Regions from separate parts of the Bacillus sp. V33-4 genome, predicted to be linked through region 2. Evidence: a T-box and tRNA genes for the amino acid it is inferred to sense, from the RefSeq annotation. Region 2 holds a T-box; the other holds one or more tRNA genes.

Region 1 (12,008 bases), on a different contig from region 2:
TGGAAGCGTGGCGACATGTGGAGCTGACTGATACTAATCGATCGAGGACTTAACCACAATTTGAAATGGTGTTCTCGTGTTTACACTTACTTCTTCTGGATTATCTAGTTTTGAGAGAACGAAGTTTCAATTTTCTCTTGAAATAATCCAAAAAGACATTATAATAGGATATGTCTTGAACTTGTCTGGTGGCGATAGCGAGAAGGTCACACCCGTTCCCATCCCGAACACGGAAGTTAAGCTTCTCAGCGCCGATGGTAGTTGGGGGTCTCCCCCTGTGAGAGTAGGACGCCGCCGGGCGATTATTTTAATATTATTATTCCGCAGTAGCTCAGTGGTAGAGCAACGAGCAAAGCTGCTGGATTGGGCTCCGAGTTGTACCCATCGAGCTGCTACTTGCTTAAGCTTACTGAGATGGGGACATTCGAAACAAAACTATGTTTAGGGTTGTTTATTATTATTCCGCAGTAGCTCAGTGGTAGAGCATTCGGCTGTTAACCGAACGGTCGCAGGTTCGAATCCTGCCTGCGGAGCCATTTTCTTAATGACTAATGATCTCATGAGTGAGTTACAGGAAAAATGCTTCCATAGCTCAGCAGGTAGAGCACTTCCATGGTAAGGAAGAGGTCAGCGGTTCGAGCCCGCTTGGGAGCTCTCTAGTAAATTGATAGAATACATAGACATAAAAAAGGGCCCGTTGGTCAAGCGGTTAAGACACCGCCCTTTCACGGCGGTAACACGGGTTCGAATCCCGTACGGGTCACCATATTTTTATTGTGGAGGATTAGCTCAGCTGGGAGAGCATCTGCCTTACAAGCAGAGGGTCGGCGGTTCGAGCCCGTCATCCTCCACCATATTGTCTTCAGCTTATAGACAGCCTGTAATGATAACTTCTATTGGACAATTAAATAGATATGCCGGTGTAGCTCAATTGGTAGAGCAACTGACTTGTAATCAGTAGGTTGGGGGTTCAAGTCCTCTTGCCGGCACCATTTTTTTTAAAACTAGTGGAGGGGTAGCGAAGTGGCTAAACGCGGCGGACTGTAAATCCGCTCCCTCCGGGTTCGGCGGTTCGAATCCGTCCCCCTCCACCATTCCAACTTCAAGTATACAAAAAATGGACAATCCAAAACTGTCCTTTTTATTTTGCAGAATCTTTAGCGCGATACACTTAAGGTTATAAAATATTGGGCTATAGCCAAGCGGTAAGGCAACGGACTTTGACTCCGTCATGCGTTGGTTCGAATCCAGCTAGCCCAGCCAAAGAGCCATTAGCTCAGTCGGTAGAGCATCTGACTTTTAATCAGAGGGTCGAAGGTTCGAGTCCTTCATGGCTCATCAAATCAAAGTAAAGGGATCCTGTTAACATTACAGGATTCCTTTTTCTATTTTAATTGCATTGATTCGACTTACAGGTATGTAACCTGATGAGAATCGATCACAAAATAATAATGACATTCGTGATTGCTCAAATTGATAAAACAGTGTTCGGTATTTGCTTCAAACAATACTGAATCACCCTCTTTTAGAATATGGACTTCATTTATTAGTTTGACGTTGATTTTGCTGCAATGGTTGTAGAGAAATAGACATTTGATCAATGCCTATTTCTTAGTGATACAGTTAATATCCTTTTGTAAAATCAACTTTATTAATCGCCGGGTTTTCACCTTTTAGATAGTTTTGTAAATTTGGAATGAAAATATCTTCGATTACCCGCTTCGTATAGTGTTCAGTTGATCCGGAAGTGTGGGGGGTAATCATCACGTTTTCCATCTCCCATAGCGGACTGTCGCTATCGAGCGGTTCGGTCTCAAATACGTCCAGACCGGCACCGGCGATTTCTCCAGTTTGAAGTGCTTGAACGAGTGCTGGTTCATCAACAATTTCACCACGGCCAATATTAATAAAAAAGGCAGACGGCTTCATTTTTTGAAATTGTTCCGCTCCAAATAGATGATGCGTTTCGCTTGTCAGCGGCAATGTTACAACAACATAGTCACAGCTTGGAAGAACGGCGTTTAATGCCCGGGGAGTGTACATTTCATCGACATAATCTTCATCATTCCCTGAGTGGCGGACGCCGACTACCTTCATGCCGAATGCCTTGGCAATTTTGGCTGTTTCCTTGCCGATTGCGCCTACACCGATAATGCCGACAGTCTTCTCGTGCATTTCAAGGCTTAACCCGGAATGGTGCCATGTTTTTGAGAGTTGATTTCGGACATAAGTGTGAATCTTTCGTGTCAGTCCAAGCATTAATGCAAAAATGGTTTCTGAAATCGGAAAGGCGTGCACCCCGTTGGCGCTCGTTACGATCACTTTTTGGGACTCCAGTTCTTTTAACGGTAACGAATTTACGCCTGCACTCCATGTCTGCACCCAACGCAGCTTTGTATGTTCTTTTAGGCAATGCTCGGTTAATTCTTTTTTCCAGCCGACGATCACTTCAGCTTCATTTAAATGATCCTTCCAAACTGAAGAATCCTTTCCTATCAACACTTCCCACTCAGGAACCAGTTTCATGATTTTCTGGTGGTATCTGTTATCAATATCATGGACTATAATCAGTTTCCTTTTTTGCATGAACCCACCCCATTGCAACGTTTTTCTACTACCATTTTAACAGATTTTTCTTCCGGCAATCGCAGGAAAAGATTATGGCAATTCCGCAAGTTCGACATTAATCCACGAACGCATATATATACACAATCTTGTCGAGTTGAGTCATTTTTATGAAAGCGGTTAAAATATAGTAAAAACGGGGATGCAGGAGGGAACGGCATGAATAAAATTTCTATCATCGGTATGCCGATGGATTTAGGGCAAATGAGACGTGGTGTGGACATGGGTCCAAGTGCGATGAGGTATGCGGGGATCAATGAAAAACTGAAAAATTTAAATATTGAAGTGGATGATTTAGGTGATATTCCAGTCGGCAGGCCGGAAGTAGTGATCAGGCCGGATACGAATTTAAGAAATCTGGAATTAGTAGCTGAAAAAAACGAAAAGCTTGCTGCTGAGGTCGATAAAGTAATTGAAGCAGGATCCTTTCCACTTGTGCTTGGCGGAGATCATAGTATCACCATCGGTACGCTTGCCGGTGTTGCCAAACATTATGACAATCTCGGTGTGATTTGGTATGATGCCCATGGAGATTTAAATACCGGCGAAACTTCGCCATCCGGCAATATTCATGGCATGCCTCTCGCTGTCAGTCTCGGTATCGGGCATGAAATGTTGACTCAAATCGGCGGCTACAGTCCAAAAATCAAGGCGGAGAATATTGTTATCATTGGAGCCAGATCGCTTGATGAAGGAGAAAGAGCCCTTATTAAGGCAAATGGTATAAAAGTTTATACGATGCACGAAATTGACCGCCTCGGCATGACAAGGATCATGGAGGAAGCGATCGCCTATTTAAAAGACCGAACAGACGGTGTTCATCTCTCACTCGATTTAGATGGGCTTGACCCGGCGGATGCCCCAGGTGTCGGAACACCGGTTATTGGTGGAATTAGCTACCGGGAGAGCCATCTTGCCATGGAGATGCTTGAGGAAGCCAAACTCATCACCTCGGCTGAATTTGTAGAAGTAAATCCAATTCTTGATGATAAAAATAAAACCGCAACGGTCGCCGTTGCTTTAATGGGATCATTATTTGGTGAAAAATTGCTATAACAATAAAACAGCAGGCTGATTTAAGCCCTGCTGTTTTATTTTTTCGCTGTTAATATATAATAACGATTTAATAGACGATCCAATTTAGTGCTGACCTCCAGCACTTTTCGATTTGAAAGTGAAGAATGGGCAGCCAGCTCAACCATCTCTTTCCTGCAGAATTCAATATCTCTTAGAAGCGTATGGGGACACATGACTAAACCTCTCTTTTCAATAAATACTTGCTTCTGTTATACCCCAAATTAAAGTTTTTAAAACACCATGGTAAATTTTTGTTAGTATTAAGGAGTGAGAAATTCTTATGAAAAATGTGAAACCTTTTTCGCTATCGATTCGTAATATCGTATAGCCGCATTGGAGCGGAGGCAAACCATAATGGAGACAATTGTAAAAAACAGGATCAATCAGGTTTTAAGAGGGGATCAAAATGCCTTTGGGGAAATTGTTGAGCTATACAAGGACAAGGTATTCCAACTTTGTTTCCGCATGCTCGGGAACCGGCATGAAGCGGAAGACATTGCACAGGAAGCGTTTATAAGAGCATATGTTAATATTAATACGTTTAAAATAGATCGGAAATTTTCAACCTGGCTGTATCGCATTGCCACGAATTTGTGCATCGACCGGATTCGCAAGAAAAAGCCGGATTACTATTTGGATGCCGAAGTAGCGGGTACAAATGGATTAAATATGTATTCGCAAATTGCTGCCGATACAAGCCTGCCTGAAGATGACCTCGAAAGCATGGAGCTTCAGGAAATGATCCAGGGAGAGATTTCAAAACTGCCGGAAAAATACCGTTCTGTGATCGTTCTAAAATATATAGAAGAATTGTCGCTCAATGAAATCAGCGAAATTTTGGATATGCCGCTCGGAACGGTGAAAACAAGAATCCATAGAGGGCGCGAAGCGTTGCGAAAGCAATTGCGCCATGTTTAGTCGAAAGGGTGAGAACTTTGAAATGTCCTGAAGAAATAATTGAATACATGCACGAATATTTAGATGATGAGATCTCAGCCGAACATCAACAGGAATTGAGAAAGCATCTCCACGATTGCATCGATTGCCAGACGCACTTTCATGAACTTAAAAAAGCGATTGCCTTAGTGCAAAGCACTTCACATATTCAAGCGCCATTAAATTTTACTGCCGATGTGATGGGCAGACTTCCGAAAGAAAACCGAAAAGTAGGTATTCAGCGCTGGTTTCGCCACCATCCGCTCTTAACTGCTGCTTCGCTCTTTCTTGTCCTCATGATGGGTGGTGTCGTTTCTGCATGGAACGAGGAGGATCAGCAATTTTCTGTTTCGAAACAGCCGAACTTAATTGTCGAAAGTGATACAGTGATTGTCCCCAAGGGAGAAGTTGTTGAAGGCGATGTCACAGTCAAGAATGGCAACGTGAAAATCGAAGGTGAAGTGAAAGGCGATGTAACCGTGATTAATGGCGAAAATTATCTCGCATCTGCCGGGCATGTTTCGGGGGAAATAAAAGAAGTGAACGAAATGTTCGACTGGATTTGGTATCATATTAAAAAAACAGCAAAAGAAGCTGTCAATGTATTTGACGGAGAAGACAAGAAGCCGCTCGAGGAGAGCGGCTGATTTTATTTCTCGCCAGTATGTGTTTAGGGCAAAATAAGCCATATGCAGGTAGTTGGGCCAAAACAGCAATGTTCAGAGAGCGTAGTAAGTCTATTCAACGTGAATACCTGTTCACATTCAACCATATCAAAATTTGTGTTATAATATTAAAGTTACATATGAATATAAGCGGCTACCGCTTTTAGATTCTATAAATGGGGGAAATTACATGCCGTTTTATGATATACCGATATTAGAACTGCTTGCAAATACCCTGGACATTCTTCTTGTATGGTTTGTGATCTACAAGCTGATCAATGTCGTGAGGGGAACAAAAGCTGTCCAATTATTAAATGGAATTTTTGTTATTCTTCTTGGGAAGGTTATCAGCGATTTCTTGCATTTAAATACATTAAGCTGGTTGATGCAGCAGGTGATAGAATGGGGTTTTCTGGCGATTATTATCATCTTTCAGCCCGAGTTAAGAAGAGCCCTTGAGCAGCTTGGCCGAGGCAAGATTTTTGCGAAGAGCGGGATACCTGAAGAGGAAGAGCAGGAAAAAATGGTCGAGGCGATTATTCGAGCGACAGATTATATGGCAAAACGCCGCATCGGCGCTTTAATTTCCATTGAAAGAGAAACCGGCATGGGCGACTATATCGAAACAGGCATTCCGCTCCACGCAAAAGTTTCTTCGGAATTACTGATCAATATTTTTATCCCGAATACGCCGCTGCACGACGGAGCTGTGGTCATCCAGAGAAACAATGTCGCAGCAGCAGCCTGTTACTTGCCGTTATCGGAAAGCCCATTTATTTCAAAGGAACTGGGAACGCGGCACCGGGCCGCTCTAGGAATCAGTGAAGTCACCGACAGCATTACCGTCGTCGTTTCAGAGGAAACGGGAAATGTATCGTTAACGAAAAACGGCGATCTCCACCGTGATTTAACGAGCGATACATTCCGTGAACTGCTTGAAAATGGATTGCTATCCAATAATAAAACAAAACAAGCTTCTTCAGCGCGCTGGAACTGGAGGGGAAACAAAAAATGATTGATAAGTTGATGGAAAATCATTGGTTTATGAAAGTGGTGGCCCTCGTCCTTGCGGTTCTGCTATTTTCCTCTGTCCCAACTCCGGAAGATGAAGGCGGATCAGAGGTAAACGTTCCAGGAGAAAACAATACCGAAACGATTGAAGATATTCCCGTTAAAAGTTATTATGATACAGAAAATCTGGTGGTATCAGGTGTCCCTGAAACGGTAAATGTGACGATTGAAGGCCCAAAACAGCTCGTCCAGCAAACTCGCACACTGAAGAACTTTGAAGTGCTTGTCGATTTATCAGAGGCCGAAATCGGCACCCAGACTGTGGAGCTGCTCGTTCGTGATATTTCAGACAAGCTTCAGGTAACGATTGAACCTGCGTACGCAGAAGTATCTGTTCAAGAGCGGGTTACTAGAGAATTTCCAGTAGAGGCGGAATTCAATCAATCGCTTCTTGAGGAAGGTTACATCTCCGAACAGCCGACAGTCGAACCGGACCGAGTGAAAATTACCGGGGCCAAGGACGTGATTGATCGAATTAGCTTTGTCAAAGCAACGATTGATGCCAGGGGTCCAATCGATCAGACGATTACAGAGAAGGCCAGCATCCGGGCGCTCGACCGTGAACTAAATAAACTGGATGTCATCGTTGAACCGGAGGCTGTTGAAGTCACGGTACCTGTCCGCAGCACAAGCAAAACAGTTCCTATTAATATTGTGCAAACGGGAACGCCCCCTGAAGGGATCACGATACAATCAATTACCCTTGACACAGATGAAGCCCGAATCTTTGCGAGCCCAAATATTCTCGATCATACTGAAAACGTCAGGGTTGAAGTTGATGTTAGTGGAATCCGCAGCAATTCAACGATGACTTTGCCCGTAATTATTTCAGAAGGGGTCACGAGTGTGAAACCGGCAACGGTAGAAGCTGCGATCCGGGTGACTGTTGCTAAACAAGAGGCAAGCGCCCCGGCAGATCCGCAGGCAAACAATGAAGAAAGACGGACCCTTCCGGATATTCCGATTAGGACACAGGGTCTGAATGAAAAATACAATATGGCCTTTTCAGATCCGGCATCGGCGGCAGTAAACTTGACAGTTATCGGCCCGAGAGACGCAGTTACACGCTTAACAGCCGGAGATTTTAATTTATTTATAGATGCATCAAACCTCGGTGAAGGAGAGCATCAACTGAACATCCAGATCAATGGGCCAAACAATGTGAAATGGGAACTGAGTAAAGCTGTAGCAACCGTTTCAATTTCTCAAAAGGAAGCTTAAAGAACAGTAATTATTCAATGAAGGAGAGATTTTTGAATGGGTAAATATTTCGGTACGGATGGAGTACGCGGAGTTGCAAATAGTGAATTGACACCGGAGCTTGCTTTTAAATTGGGACGTTTCGGCGGATATGTTCTAACAAAAGACAAGAACCGCCCGAAGGTCTTGATTGGACGCGATACTCGCATTTCCGGCCATATGCTCGAAGGCGCACTCGTAGCAGGTCTTTTATCGATCGGGGCAGAAGTCATGCGTTTAGGCGTGATTTCAACTCCTGGAGTGGCATATTTAACGAAAGCCCAGGGAGCCCAGGCGGGAGTGATGATCTCTGCCTCTCATAACCCGGTAGCTGACAATGGCATTAAGTTTTTTGGCCCGGATGGATTTAAGCTTTCCGATGAACAGGAGAACGAAATTGAGCAGTTGATGGACTTATCTGAAGATGAGCTTCCTCGTCCAATCGGTGCGGACCTTGGCCAAGTGAATGACTATTTTGAAGGAGGGCAAAAATACCTCCAATATTTAAAGCAATCGGTTGACGAGGATTTCTCCGGCATTCATATTGCGCTTGACTGTGCGCACGGAGCGACATCGTCTCTAGCCACCCATTTATTTGCCGATCTTGATGCGGACTTGTCCACAATGGGCGCATCTCCGAACGGCCTTAATATTAATGAAGGGGTCGGCTCAACCCATCCGGAAGCATTAGCCACTTTTTTGAAGGAAAAGGGAGCGGATATTGGCCTTTCATTTGATGGAGACGGTGATCGGCTCATCGCGATTGATGAAAACGGAAATATCGTTGACGGTGATCAGATCATGTACATATGCGCAAAGTACATGAAAGAAGAAGGACGATTGAAGCATGGAACGGTTGTCTCGACCGTCATGAGTAATCTTGGGTTTTACAAAGGGCTTGAGGCGCTTGGAATCAAGAGTGTACCAACCGCAGTCGGTGACCGTTATGTGGTCGAGGAAATGAAAAAGAACGGCTTTAATCTTGGCGGTGAACAATCAGGCCATATTATTTTCCTTGATTACAACACGACTGGTGACGGACTTTTAACAGGACTCCAGCTTGTGAACATTATGAAGGTAACGCAAAAGCCACTTTCCGAGCTTGCGGCTGGAATGAAAAAATTCCCGCAGGTGCTCGTCAATATCCGCGTAACGGACAAGCACCATGTAACTGAAAATGTGAAGGTGAAGGAAGTCATTGACCAGGTTGAAGCGGAAATGAATGGTGATGGCCGCATCCTCGTTCGCCCATCTGGAACAGAGCCGCTCGTACGGGTCATGGCAGAAGCGCCAACAGAGGAGCTTTGCCAGGCGTATGTTGATCGGATTGCAGAAGTGGTCAGAGCGGAAATGGGTTTAAAAGAAGAATAAGACAAAGGATATGCATAGGGGAACGAAAGAGCTCCCTTATGCATATTTTTTTATAAGGAATATGAAGCGATTTGATCCGTGCCGCTAATTTCCTTTCGTTTTCGGTTGACGGATATCCCGCCATGCGGTATGATAATCCTGTTTTTGTGAAAACAAAAATTATTTTTTAAGAAAGGTGGGCAGTCAGGGGAAAACGGATTTCTAAAAGCGCCTGGACTAATCCGAACGGAAATGGATTAGTTGACGAGGAGGAGGTTTATCGAAGTTTCGGCGGATACCTCCCGGTTGATAGCACAACCGAAAATCCCTTCTTTAAATCATTAAGGCAACTTAATGGACAAAGGGAAGGGAATGCAAATAGACGCAAGGTCAGGGGAAAGGTTGTCTGACCTCATACTTCAATAAAAAAACAGAGATAAGGGGGCAAGTATGCTCCCAGCCTTCTTGCCCCCTTGTAATCAGGGAGGAACAGAAGTAAATGTGTGGAATTGTAGGTTATATCGGAAATAATGATTCAAAAGAGATTTTATTACGAGGTTTAGAAAAGCTTGAGTATAGAGGCTATGATTCAGCCGGAATCGCGATCATGAATGATAACGGCGTCCATGTTTTTAAAGAAAAAGGCCGGGTTGCCGACTTGCGCAGCATTGTTGATCAAAGTGTCCAAGCTCATACAGGAATTGGACATACCCGCTGGGCAACCCATGGTGTTCCAAGCCAGCTGAATGCTCACCCACACCAAAGCGCGTCAAGCCGTTTCACGCTTGTGCACAATGGCGTGATCGAAAACTATGACCTCTTAAAGCGCGAATATTTGCAAGGAGTTACTTTGAAAAGTGATACTGATACAGAAGTGATTGTCCAGATCATTGAACTGTTCATAAATGATGGACTAACTGTAAAAGAAGCGTTCCGCAAAACGCTTTCGCTTTTAAAAGGATCTTACGCATTAGCCCTTTTAGATGAAGAGGACAACGAAACGATCTATGTTGCGAAAAATAAGAGCCCGCTTTTAGTAGGATTGGGTGATGACTTCAACGTTGTAGCCAGCGATGCGATGGCGATGCTTCAAGTAACCAATCAATTTGTCGAATTGATGGATAAAGAAATCGTGATTGTCACAAAGGACGAAGTAATGATTGAGACACTAAGCGGTGATGTAATGACGCGTGCGCCTTTCACAGCTGAGCTTGATGCCAGTGATATTGAAAAAGGCACCTATCCGCACTACATGCTCAAAGAAATTGATGAGCAGCCGCTTGTGATCCGCAGGATTGTGCAAAAGTACCAGAACGAACAAGGTGCATTAACAATTGATCCAGAGATCATCAATGCAATGAATGAAACGGACCGCATCTATATTATCGCTGCCGGAACGTCTTACCATGCCGGTCTTGTTGGCAAGCAGTTCATTGAAAAAATTGCCAACGTGCCAGTTGAAGTTCATATTTCCAGCGAGTTCGGGTACAATATCCCGCTTCTATCTGCAAATCCTTTGTTCATTTTCATCTCACAGAGCGGTGAAACAGCGGACAGCCGTGCCGTCCTTGTCGAGATCAAAGAGATGGGCTACAAAGCTCTAACGATCACAAACGTTCCAGGCTCAACGCTTTCCCGTGAAGCGGATTACACATTGCTGCTCCATGCCGGACCGGAAATCGCGGTCGCTTCTACAAAAGCATACACTGCCCAGTTAGCTGTATTGGCTATCCTTGCTGAGGTAACTGGCAAGAGCCGCGGTATTGATCTTGATTTCGACCTTGTTCATGAACTCGGCATTGCGGCAAATGCAATCGAAGTCCTTTGTGATTCAAAAGAAGAAATTGAAGCAATCGCCCGTGAGTATTTAGCAACAACTCGCAACGCCTTCTTTATCGGCCGCGGTATCGATTTTTACGTAGGCCTTGAAGGGGCACTAAAGCTAAAAGAAATCTCTTATATTCAAGCTGAAGGCTTTGCAGGCGGTGAACTGAAGCACGGAACGATCGCCCTGATCGAAAACGGCACACCAGTCATTGCCCTTGCAACCCAGGAAATCGTCAACCTAAGCATCCGTGGCAACGTCAAAGAGGTCGTCGCCCGCGGCGCCAACCCGTGCATCATCTCCATGAAGGGACTCGAAATGGACGAAGACCGCTTCGTCATCCCGGAAGTGCACAGCCTGTTAACACCTCTTATCTCTGTAATACCACTGCAGCTGATTGCTTACTATGCTGCCCTGCACCGTGAATGCGACGTTGACAAGCCACGTAACTTGGCTAAGAGTGTTACGGTGGAGTAAGACAACAGGTAGATACTTTATTATGTGTTAATCAACAATAAAGTCGTATCCTATACAATAAAGTTGTACCTTAAACATAAAAATTGTACCCTGCGCAATAAAGTTGTACCTATCAACAACTAAATACTTTGTTCTTAGACAACTCAGGCGTGACATAATGCCTGGCTAATTATTAGCGCGAAAATTATCTTCAAGCCTAACATGAATTATTTTAAACAAAAGCCTGAATCTAATAAACTAGTGAAAAAGGCAGCTAATCAGCTGCCTTTTTTGTCTTTAAACACCAAAGGGCACTACAGACCTTTTGTAAATGATGATTGGCTATATTAATGTTATTATGTCACTGTTACTTTCCACTTCCCCACGCTAAAAAGTCGGTACCTACTGTTAAATAGTTGGTAGTCCAAACGGCAAAGGAAGCGGAAAGAGCAGCGGGCAGTCTAATATGTATTCAATCGTTATTCAACCGGTTTTTTCAATGAAAAATCAATACAAACTCGGGGCAGATCCAGTAGGGTTTTGCTCCTTTTTCTTTTGCTCAACACCCCTCCAATCCTTTGTCCAATAAGGGTTCCAGTCATCCTCTCTCAATTTCCCTTGTGTCTATTCTGTTGTTTTCCTCACTGTATAAACCCGTAGGGTTTCAGTTCTTTTTCAATACTTTTTCAGTAGTATTTTTTCACTTTTTCCATTTCTTTTTGTTAATTCTTCTCTCCATTATGGAAGAACTTTTTAACGTTGTC
Region 2 (7,425 bases):
ATCTGCATTAGCAATTGCAGCGGCTACGTATCCAAAGCTTCACGACCATTTAGAAAGGCCAAAAAAACACTGGGACAGTCTTCAGCAATCACTTTCGGAAAAACTTCAGCAAGAGCTCCTTCACTGCTAAAAAAATAATACGTGGAAAATCCTGCTTCAATTGCTCCATGAAAGAGATTTTCAATCATTGAAAGAATTTCTTCAATATATCAAAGAACTACCGGATGAGCAGTTAAGATACATCGCTTTTCCATATTTGGACTTATCACAACAACAAAACCGCGAGCTCGCCGCAAAAGGGGATGAAAGGGCAGTCAGGGAAATGATAGCTGCCTGCCAGGGCCATGCATTTTTCCCGGGTTTAATAGAGTTTGTGTTTAAGGAGAATCCCGCTGCATTAACGGAACATCTGATCACCATCATGGAAAAATGGCATACTGAAGTTGCCGTCAAGGATGAGGATAATATTAAAATATTAAAAAGGGATGCAGAAGCCAAGTTGCGCATGGTGGGAAAACTATCAAGCTCCCAGCTGGTACAACGGGCGACAGGGGTGGACTATGAGGCGGAACCAAATATAGCGAAGGTATTACTGATCCCACATTATATTTATCGTCCATGGACAATTGAAGCGAACCTAGTAGATACAAAAGTATTCTATTATCCTGTCAGCGACGAGAGTTTGTCGGACGGCACCCACAAAAATATACCTCCAGCAGCGTTAGTAAACTTTTATAAGGCGCTTGGAGATGAGAAGCGAATGCGAATCTTAAAACTTTTATACGAAAAAGAACGGACATTAAAAGAGTTAACCGAATTGCTGGAGCTTGGAAAGACGACAATACACCATCATTTGGTTCTGCTGCGTTCTGAGCATATTGTAAAAGTGAACAATAATGGGACCTACGCTTTGAGCCAGTTTCCGCTGAATATGAAAGAAGAGCTTCTGAAAGAATATTTGCAATGGTAGGCAGTCAATCAGTATTTCGTGCGTACTTGGTTGGAAGAGCGTCCTCCACTTTTGCAAGTACTTTTGGGACGTTTCTTATCTCGTGGATTTTATATGATTTAACAGGATCAAAGACTGCAATGGGGAGCTTGTTTTTACTCAGTGTATTGGCACAAATAGCAGTCCAATTTATCGTTGGTCCGTACATTGACCGCTGGTCGCGCACGTTGGTAATGAAGCTGTCAGAAATCATCCGAATCGTTACATTTATAATGTTATTGATCTGTTTGTTGCTCGCATCGATGGACCCGATCATTTTGTATATCGCGGCTTTTTTAACTTCAATTGTGATATACGATGCAGCAGCAGACGCTATTATTCCAAAACTGGTACATCAAAACGAGCTGGTAAAAGCGAATGCGAAAATTTCCGGGCTTACCCAGTTGATTAGACTAATTGCTTTACCTGTCGGCGGATTTTTGGTCGCCAATTTCGGACAAATAATCGCTGTCGCGATCGTGCTGTCGTTTTATCTTTTTTCGATCATGCTTCTTCCTTTGTTAAAAGAGAAGAACAAAAGCCCGCTAAGTAAAGCATCATGGATGGGACAATTCAAGGCAGGACTGGATATATATACACAACATAAAATCCTGCTTATTCTCGGAATGTTCATTGCCACAACAAGCTTTGGTGTCTTTGCGACGCAAGCGATGTATATTCCATATGTTACGGACATATTGGGAGGAACATCTTTTGAATATGGTTTTTTTGCCGCGTCTTTTCCACTCGGTTATATACTCGGTTCATACCTGGTAGGAAAGCTAAAGGCGCCCGGAAAGTATTTGTATCTTGTTATGATAAGTGCACTGTTTGTCGGCGGGAGCACGCACATATTTCTAGGATTAACCGAATCTTTTTGGCTGGCGCTCTTGTTCGAGATGGTGGCCGGAATCGTAATGCCATTCTGGAATGTTTATAGCACGACAATCTATCAGCGCCTCGTACCTGATGAGATATTGGGTCAAGTATTTTCTGTCCGTTTTTTGCTGTCGAAAGCGGCAACGCCAATTGGAATACTGTACGGAACCTTTTGTGCAACCGTGTTCAGCTTGCCATTTTTATTTCTGTCTGTCGGGATCATCCTCTGCGCGGTCACAGGTATGGGATTCTTTCTGATCTACCGTGCTTCGAAAGCGAACTATAAAACAGTCCTTAGTGTTAAACAATAAAATTATAAATAAATTGCCAGAGTCATATCTCGAAAGTTATCAATTAAACGTCTCTATCAGATCGGGTATAATGAAAATACCAATACAAAGAAGAGGTACGCGAATGGCGGATACGTTGCGAAAAGAAATTAAAGAGAAAATTGAAAACGGACAGTTTAATTGTGAGAAGGAATTAACGCTGTCTGTAATCAGCGGGAAATGGAAGATTGTGATTCTCTGGTACTTAGGGAAGGCAGGTCCACACCGTTTTAGTGAACTGCAAAAGCTTTTCCCAAAAATTACGCAAAAAATGCTGTCAAGCCAGCTGAAGGAATTGATTGAGGATGGTGTCGTACTGAGAACAGCCTACCCGGAGGTTCCTCCTCGAGTTGAGTATTCGTTAACGGAACTCGGTCAAACGCTGATGCCAATTATTGAAATGATGTATGAATGGGGAAAAAAGCGGATAGAAGATATTCAACAAAGTCTTTGAAACTAGCAGCGATCCAATAGTACCCCAATAGTACCCCAAAAGTAACCTACTTACAAAAAAGTACGTTCTTGTCATGTTCATGATTATCAATGATAATCAAACAAGAAAGATAACGTTTTGTAAGGAGTGGTTTGATGAAAATTCGTGTTTCTGCAGTGCAGTACCATTTGCACACGATCCAATCATTTGAACAATTCACGAAGCAATGTGAGCATTATATAAAAACAGCCCAGGAGTACGGTTCCGAATTTGTGCTGTTTCCAGAATTTTTTACGACCCAGCTGCTGTCAATCGGCAGTGATCATGGAGCGAATCTGACAATCAATGAACTGCCCGGATTTACGGAGCAATACCGTGAGCTTTTTACAGGTTTTGCAAAAGACACCGGTATGCATATTATCGGGGGAACCCATGTCATAAACAGGGATGGCAAATTGTACAATGTCGCACATCTTTTTTATCCGGATGGAAGAATTGAAGAGCAGGCAAAGCTCCACATTACGCCAACCGAGGTACATGAATGGAACATGACTGCTGGCGATGGACTGGCTGTGTTCGATACCGAAAAAGGGAAAATTGCGATTCTGACATGTTATGACATTGAGTTTCCGGAGATCGTCAGAATGGCGAAGGCAAAAGGAGCCGATGTGATTTTCTGTCCGTCATGCACTGATGACCGCCATGGCTTTCACCGCGTCCGCTATACAAGCCATGCTAGAGCGATCGAAAACCAGGTCTATGTCGTTTTGACCGGCACAGTCGGAGCTTTACCGACTGTTGACTTTATGCGCGCAAACTTCGGCCAGGCAGCAGTGATTACGCCCAATGACATTCCATTTCCTCCGCAAGGCCTTCTCTCCGAAGGTGAATTGAATAACGATATGATCGTGACTGCTGACCTTGATTTAAGCCTTCTTTATGAGGTTCGCGAAAAAGGTTCCGTGACGACATGGCGGGACCGCCGTGTTGATTTATATCCGGATTGGGAAAAATCAAATATTTGAAGGGTGACTGAATTGCGATACCGAAGCGAGTTTTATGTGTATGATCAGGAGAAGCCTGTTCCAGTCGTAATTCGCAACTATAACAAAAACGATTTTGATGAGCTTATCCAAATCCAATCCGAATGTTTTCCGCCGCCGTTTCCAGCTGAGCTGTGGTGGAATAAAGATCAGCTCAATAACCATATTACACTGTTTCCCGAGGGGGCGCTTTGTGTAGAAGTAAATGGTGAATTGGCCGGCTCTCTGACGGGCTTATGTGTTGATTTTGACCCGGATCATCCTGTTCATACATGGGAAGAGGTAACGGATAATGGCTATATCCGCAGCCATAACCCGCAGGGCAGCACTCTTTATATTGTCGATATAAGCGTACGCCCTAAATATCGCAAGCTTGGCCTTGGCAAGCTGATGATGCAGGCAATGTACCATGTTGTCATCGAACTTGGCCTGGAACGTCTGCTCGGCGGCGGCAGGATGCCGGGCTTTAAGCAAAAATCAGCTGAAATGAGCGCTGAGCAATATATCGAGGCTGTTACTGCGGGTGACATAAAGGATCCGGTCATTTCATTCCTGCTCAGGTGCGGCAGGGTGCCAGTTGCCGTTGTTGAACAATATTTGGATGACGAGGAATCGTGCAATTACGGGACGTTAATGGAATGGAAAAATCCGTTTAAATAATCTGAAGGAGCGCTTACGTAGATGAAGTACTTGAGAATTACCAGCATTGAAGACCCGTTATTTCGGAAAATGCACAACTTAATGCAGGAAGTTTTTCCGCCTGAAGAAGTGCTTGAATATGAACTATGGAAGGAACCGCTTGAAGATCCAGGTATTCGTGTATTTGTCGCGGTTCATGGCGATGATGTCGCAGGTGCGACCGAATATCGTTACTATCCCGACTGGAATATCGCGATGACCGATTTTACGATCATTGGCCGGCCCGGCTTAAGCCTTGGCCGTTTTCTGGCGCAAAATCGCCAGAATGACTTGAACGAACTGGCTAAAAGCAATGGGAAAAAACTGTTTGGAATGTTTGCGGAAATTTACGACCCATACAAGGCGGGAGATCACGAGTTTGGCGGAGTAAAAGCAATGAATCCGTTCGTACGGCGTGAAGTTCTGTCCCATTTAGGCTATAAGCGTCTCGATTTCACGTATGTGCATCCTTCATGGAAAAACGACGGCGAGGCAGTTACCGGCCTTGACTTATGCTTTATGCCTGGCGATGAAAATGTTAATGAGATTCCCGCACAACTCGTTGTCGATTTCCTGAAAAATTACTATACCGTTTTGCCAAACAAGCCATCCGAATGGTTGAACATGGTGGAGCAGCTTGAAAGACAGGAATCTGTACCACTTCTGCCGTTGTAAGTAGTAACGCTCTTAGTAGGGTGGTTGTTCTTGCCATCAACTATCAATTCAGTTAAAATATTGCTAACTTTACAATATGCCTAAGTGATGACAGGAACGAGTAGCATTTATCTCCATGGAGCAGAGAGCCGATGGCTGGTGAAAATCGGAGCATAGATAAAGGTGAATTACCTCCTCGAACTTTCTTTGTGAAAACGAGTAACAAAGGACGGACGAACCGTTATTCGATTGAGTGGAAGAATTTTTTCTTCAACAAGGGTGGTACCGCGTGCAATAAACCACGTCCCTTTTATAGGGACGTGTTTTTTTATGCTAAAAAAGGAGGAAAATCGAGATGGATAACTTCGCAGAGAAATTATCTAAACAGCAAGTAGTGGAACTGGAAAGGCAGTTTTCGTTATATGCAACTGGGGTTCAGGAGATTATTCCTGAACAAGAGCTAAAAAACAAGCTGTCGAAATCCTTGCTGACAAATAAGCCATTAAGAGTCAAGCTTGGCCTGGATCCCTCTGCACCAGATGTGCATTTAGGCCATACTGTCGTCTTGAACAAGCTTAAGCAGTTTCAAGAAAACGGCCATACGATCCAGTTGATCATTGGTGATTTCACCGGGAAAATCGGTGATCCGACCGGGAAATCAACGAGCAGAAAACAGCTTTCTGTTGAAGAAGTAAAACATAATGCAAAAACTTACTTTGAGCAGTTTGGAAAAATACTCGATATGGAAAAAGTTGAATTGCATTATAATTCAAAGTGGCTGTCGAAGCTCGATCTTGAAGCAGTTATCAACCTTGCTGGGAGTATTACTGTTGCAAGACTGCTAGAGAGAAACGATTTTTCCATACGGCTTGCGGCGGGAAAACCGATTTCGCTTCATGAATTTTTTTATCCGCTGATGCAAGGCTACGATTCAGTGATGCTTGAAAGCGATATCGAGCTTGGCGGCAATGATCAGCATTTTAATGTATTGATGGGCAGGCATTTGCAGGAATACTACAATAAAGAGAAGCAGGTCGTCATGCTGCTGCCACTCCTGGAAGGACTTGATGGTGTTGAAAAGATGTCAAAGTCGAAAGGCAATTACATCGGCATAGACGAAAATCCTCAGGATATGTACGGAAAAACGATGTCGATTCCCGATGAGCTTATGGTAAAATACTTTAATCTTGCTAGCAATCTGCCTATAGACGACAAATTAAAAATCGTTGCAGATCTCGAAAATAGACGCGTTCATCCCCGAGATGCGAAAATGCTGCTCGCAAGAACAATTGTTTCAATGTTTCATGGAACAGAGGCAGCGAATCAAACAGAGCAGAACTTTAAAGAAGTATTTCAAAAAGGGCTTATTCCAGATGATATTCCAATGATCGTCTGGGATACTGCTGAGCCTGTGTCAGTCATTGATGCCATTGTAAAACTGAAATTGCTTCCTTCAAAGGGAGAAGCGCGCAAAATGATTCAAAACGGTGGAATTAGAGTGAATGGCGAAAAAATTATCGATAATAATTTCCTGGTAGTGGTTCAAGATGAAACAATCATCCAGGTTGGCAAACGAAAATTTATAAAGTTGCTTAGGAGCAATCCGGCGGTTAATTGATTCACTTTTTAAAGGATTAATTTAAACACATCCACCCACAAAAGGTTGCTCCGGCTGGGAGCAACCTTTTCGGATTGCCGATCCAGTATCGATGGCTACTGACGCGCCGACAATCGCTGCATACATGGCAGCCTGTTGAGCCTGGATCAGTGCTTCCATTGTTGTATAGTCCCCGATTTTCAGCTGTTATCGTAATGATTCTGACAACATGCGACATCATTTCTATAAGGGACAGGAGGTTGTAAAGTTTCAATTATTTGTAAAATTTTCGTATTAAAAAAAGATTTTAATTTACAGCAATATTTTTGGACAAGATTCATATATTTTGAGAAGGAGGATGATCGCTCTCATGCTAATGGTTCAGGCCGGTTTATCAATTCTGCTTTTATTCGCGGCGTTTCGTTTTTTATCCGCTCAGTCCCGCCAGCGAAAGCCATATGGTAAAGCCATCTTCAACTTGCTGTTTCTATTAAGCTCGATTCCGTTAATGTATCTTGTGTATGGGGACTACATCGGAGGTAATTTGGATGCCGGAATGGGAGTTAGGACTGGCTTTCTTTTAACATGGTTGGTAACTGGTTTCGTGTTTATTATTGGAGCGATAAAATATTTTAGGAACAGATTATGATAAATTTTTTTCACTATACATCACTGGTTAACGGTGATGTTTTTTTAATTAGGTATGATAACCAAAAATTTGGAATGTGGTAAAATAAAGGAGTCTGAAAGCGTTTTAAACACAAAATATAAAGAAGGGAGCAGCTGATGAAAGCTGTATTATTTGATTTGGATGGTACATTGCT

What was found. A T-box is a leader RNA that pairs with one kind of tRNA and senses whether it is charged. The one in region 2 lies ahead of tyrS (tyrosine--tRNA ligase), so its partner is inferred to be a tRNA-Tyr.
Region 1: it has a tRNA-Tyr gene. The T-box ahead of tyrS (tyrosine--tRNA ligase) is inferred to sense a tRNA for this amino acid. The anticodon was not compared.

What each region holds. Positions count from the first base shown of each region.
Region 1 is NZ_PGVC01000069.1:17-12,024, forward strand. It holds rRNA gene rrf (5S ribosomal RNA) at 185-300, shown strand; tRNA gene CVD23_RS20285 (tRNA-Asn) at 462-536, shown strand; tRNA gene CVD23_RS20290 (tRNA-Thr) at 582-654, shown strand; tRNA gene CVD23_RS20295 (tRNA-Glu) at 692-766, shown strand; tRNA gene CVD23_RS20300 (tRNA-Val) at 779-854, shown strand; tRNA gene CVD23_RS20305 (tRNA-Thr) at 917-992, shown strand; tRNA gene CVD23_RS20310 (tRNA-Tyr) at 1,010-1,094, shown strand; tRNA gene CVD23_RS20315 (tRNA-Gln) at 1,189-1,263, shown strand; tRNA gene CVD23_RS20320 (tRNA-Lys) at 1,266-1,338, shown strand; gene CVD23_RS20325 (cupin domain-containing protein) at 1,410-1,601, opposite strand; gene CVD23_RS20330 (D-2-hydroxyacid dehydrogenase) at 1,624-2,586, opposite strand; gene rocF (arginase) at 2,785-3,681, shown strand; gene CVD23_RS20340 (aspartyl-phosphate phosphatase Spo0E family protein) at 3,717-3,875, opposite strand; gene sigW (RNA polymerase sigma factor SigW) at 4,057-4,620, shown strand; gene CVD23_RS20350 (anti-sigma factor family protein) at 4,638-5,285, shown strand; gene cdaA (diadenylate cyclase CdaA) at 5,494-6,318, shown strand; gene CVD23_RS20360 (CdaR family protein) at 6,315-7,595, shown strand; gene glmM (phosphoglucosamine mutase) at 7,632-8,984, shown strand; gene glmS (glutamine--fructose-6-phosphate transaminase (isomerizing)) at 9,463-11,265, shown strand.
Region 2 is NZ_PGVC01000038.1:832-8,256, reverse strand. It holds gene CVD23_RS21670 (hypothetical protein) at 1-130, shown strand, start outside; gene CVD23_RS14290 (winged helix-turn-helix domain-containing protein) at 188-970, shown strand; gene CVD23_RS14285 (MFS transporter) at 964-2,178, shown strand; gene CVD23_RS14280 (winged helix-turn-helix transcriptional regulator) at 2,282-2,650, shown strand; gene CVD23_RS14275 (carbon-nitrogen hydrolase family protein) at 2,785-3,654, shown strand; gene CVD23_RS14270 (GNAT family N-acetyltransferase) at 3,667-4,332, shown strand; gene CVD23_RS14265 (GNAT family acetyltransferase) at 4,354-5,025, shown strand; T-box leader at 5,104-5,316, shown strand; gene tyrS (tyrosine--tRNA ligase) at 5,360-6,622, shown strand; gene CVD23_RS22005 (hypothetical protein) at 6,644-6,781, opposite strand; gene CVD23_RS14255 (hypothetical protein) at 6,972-7,250, shown strand; gene CVD23_RS14250 (HAD family hydrolase) at 7,388-7,425, shown strand, end outside.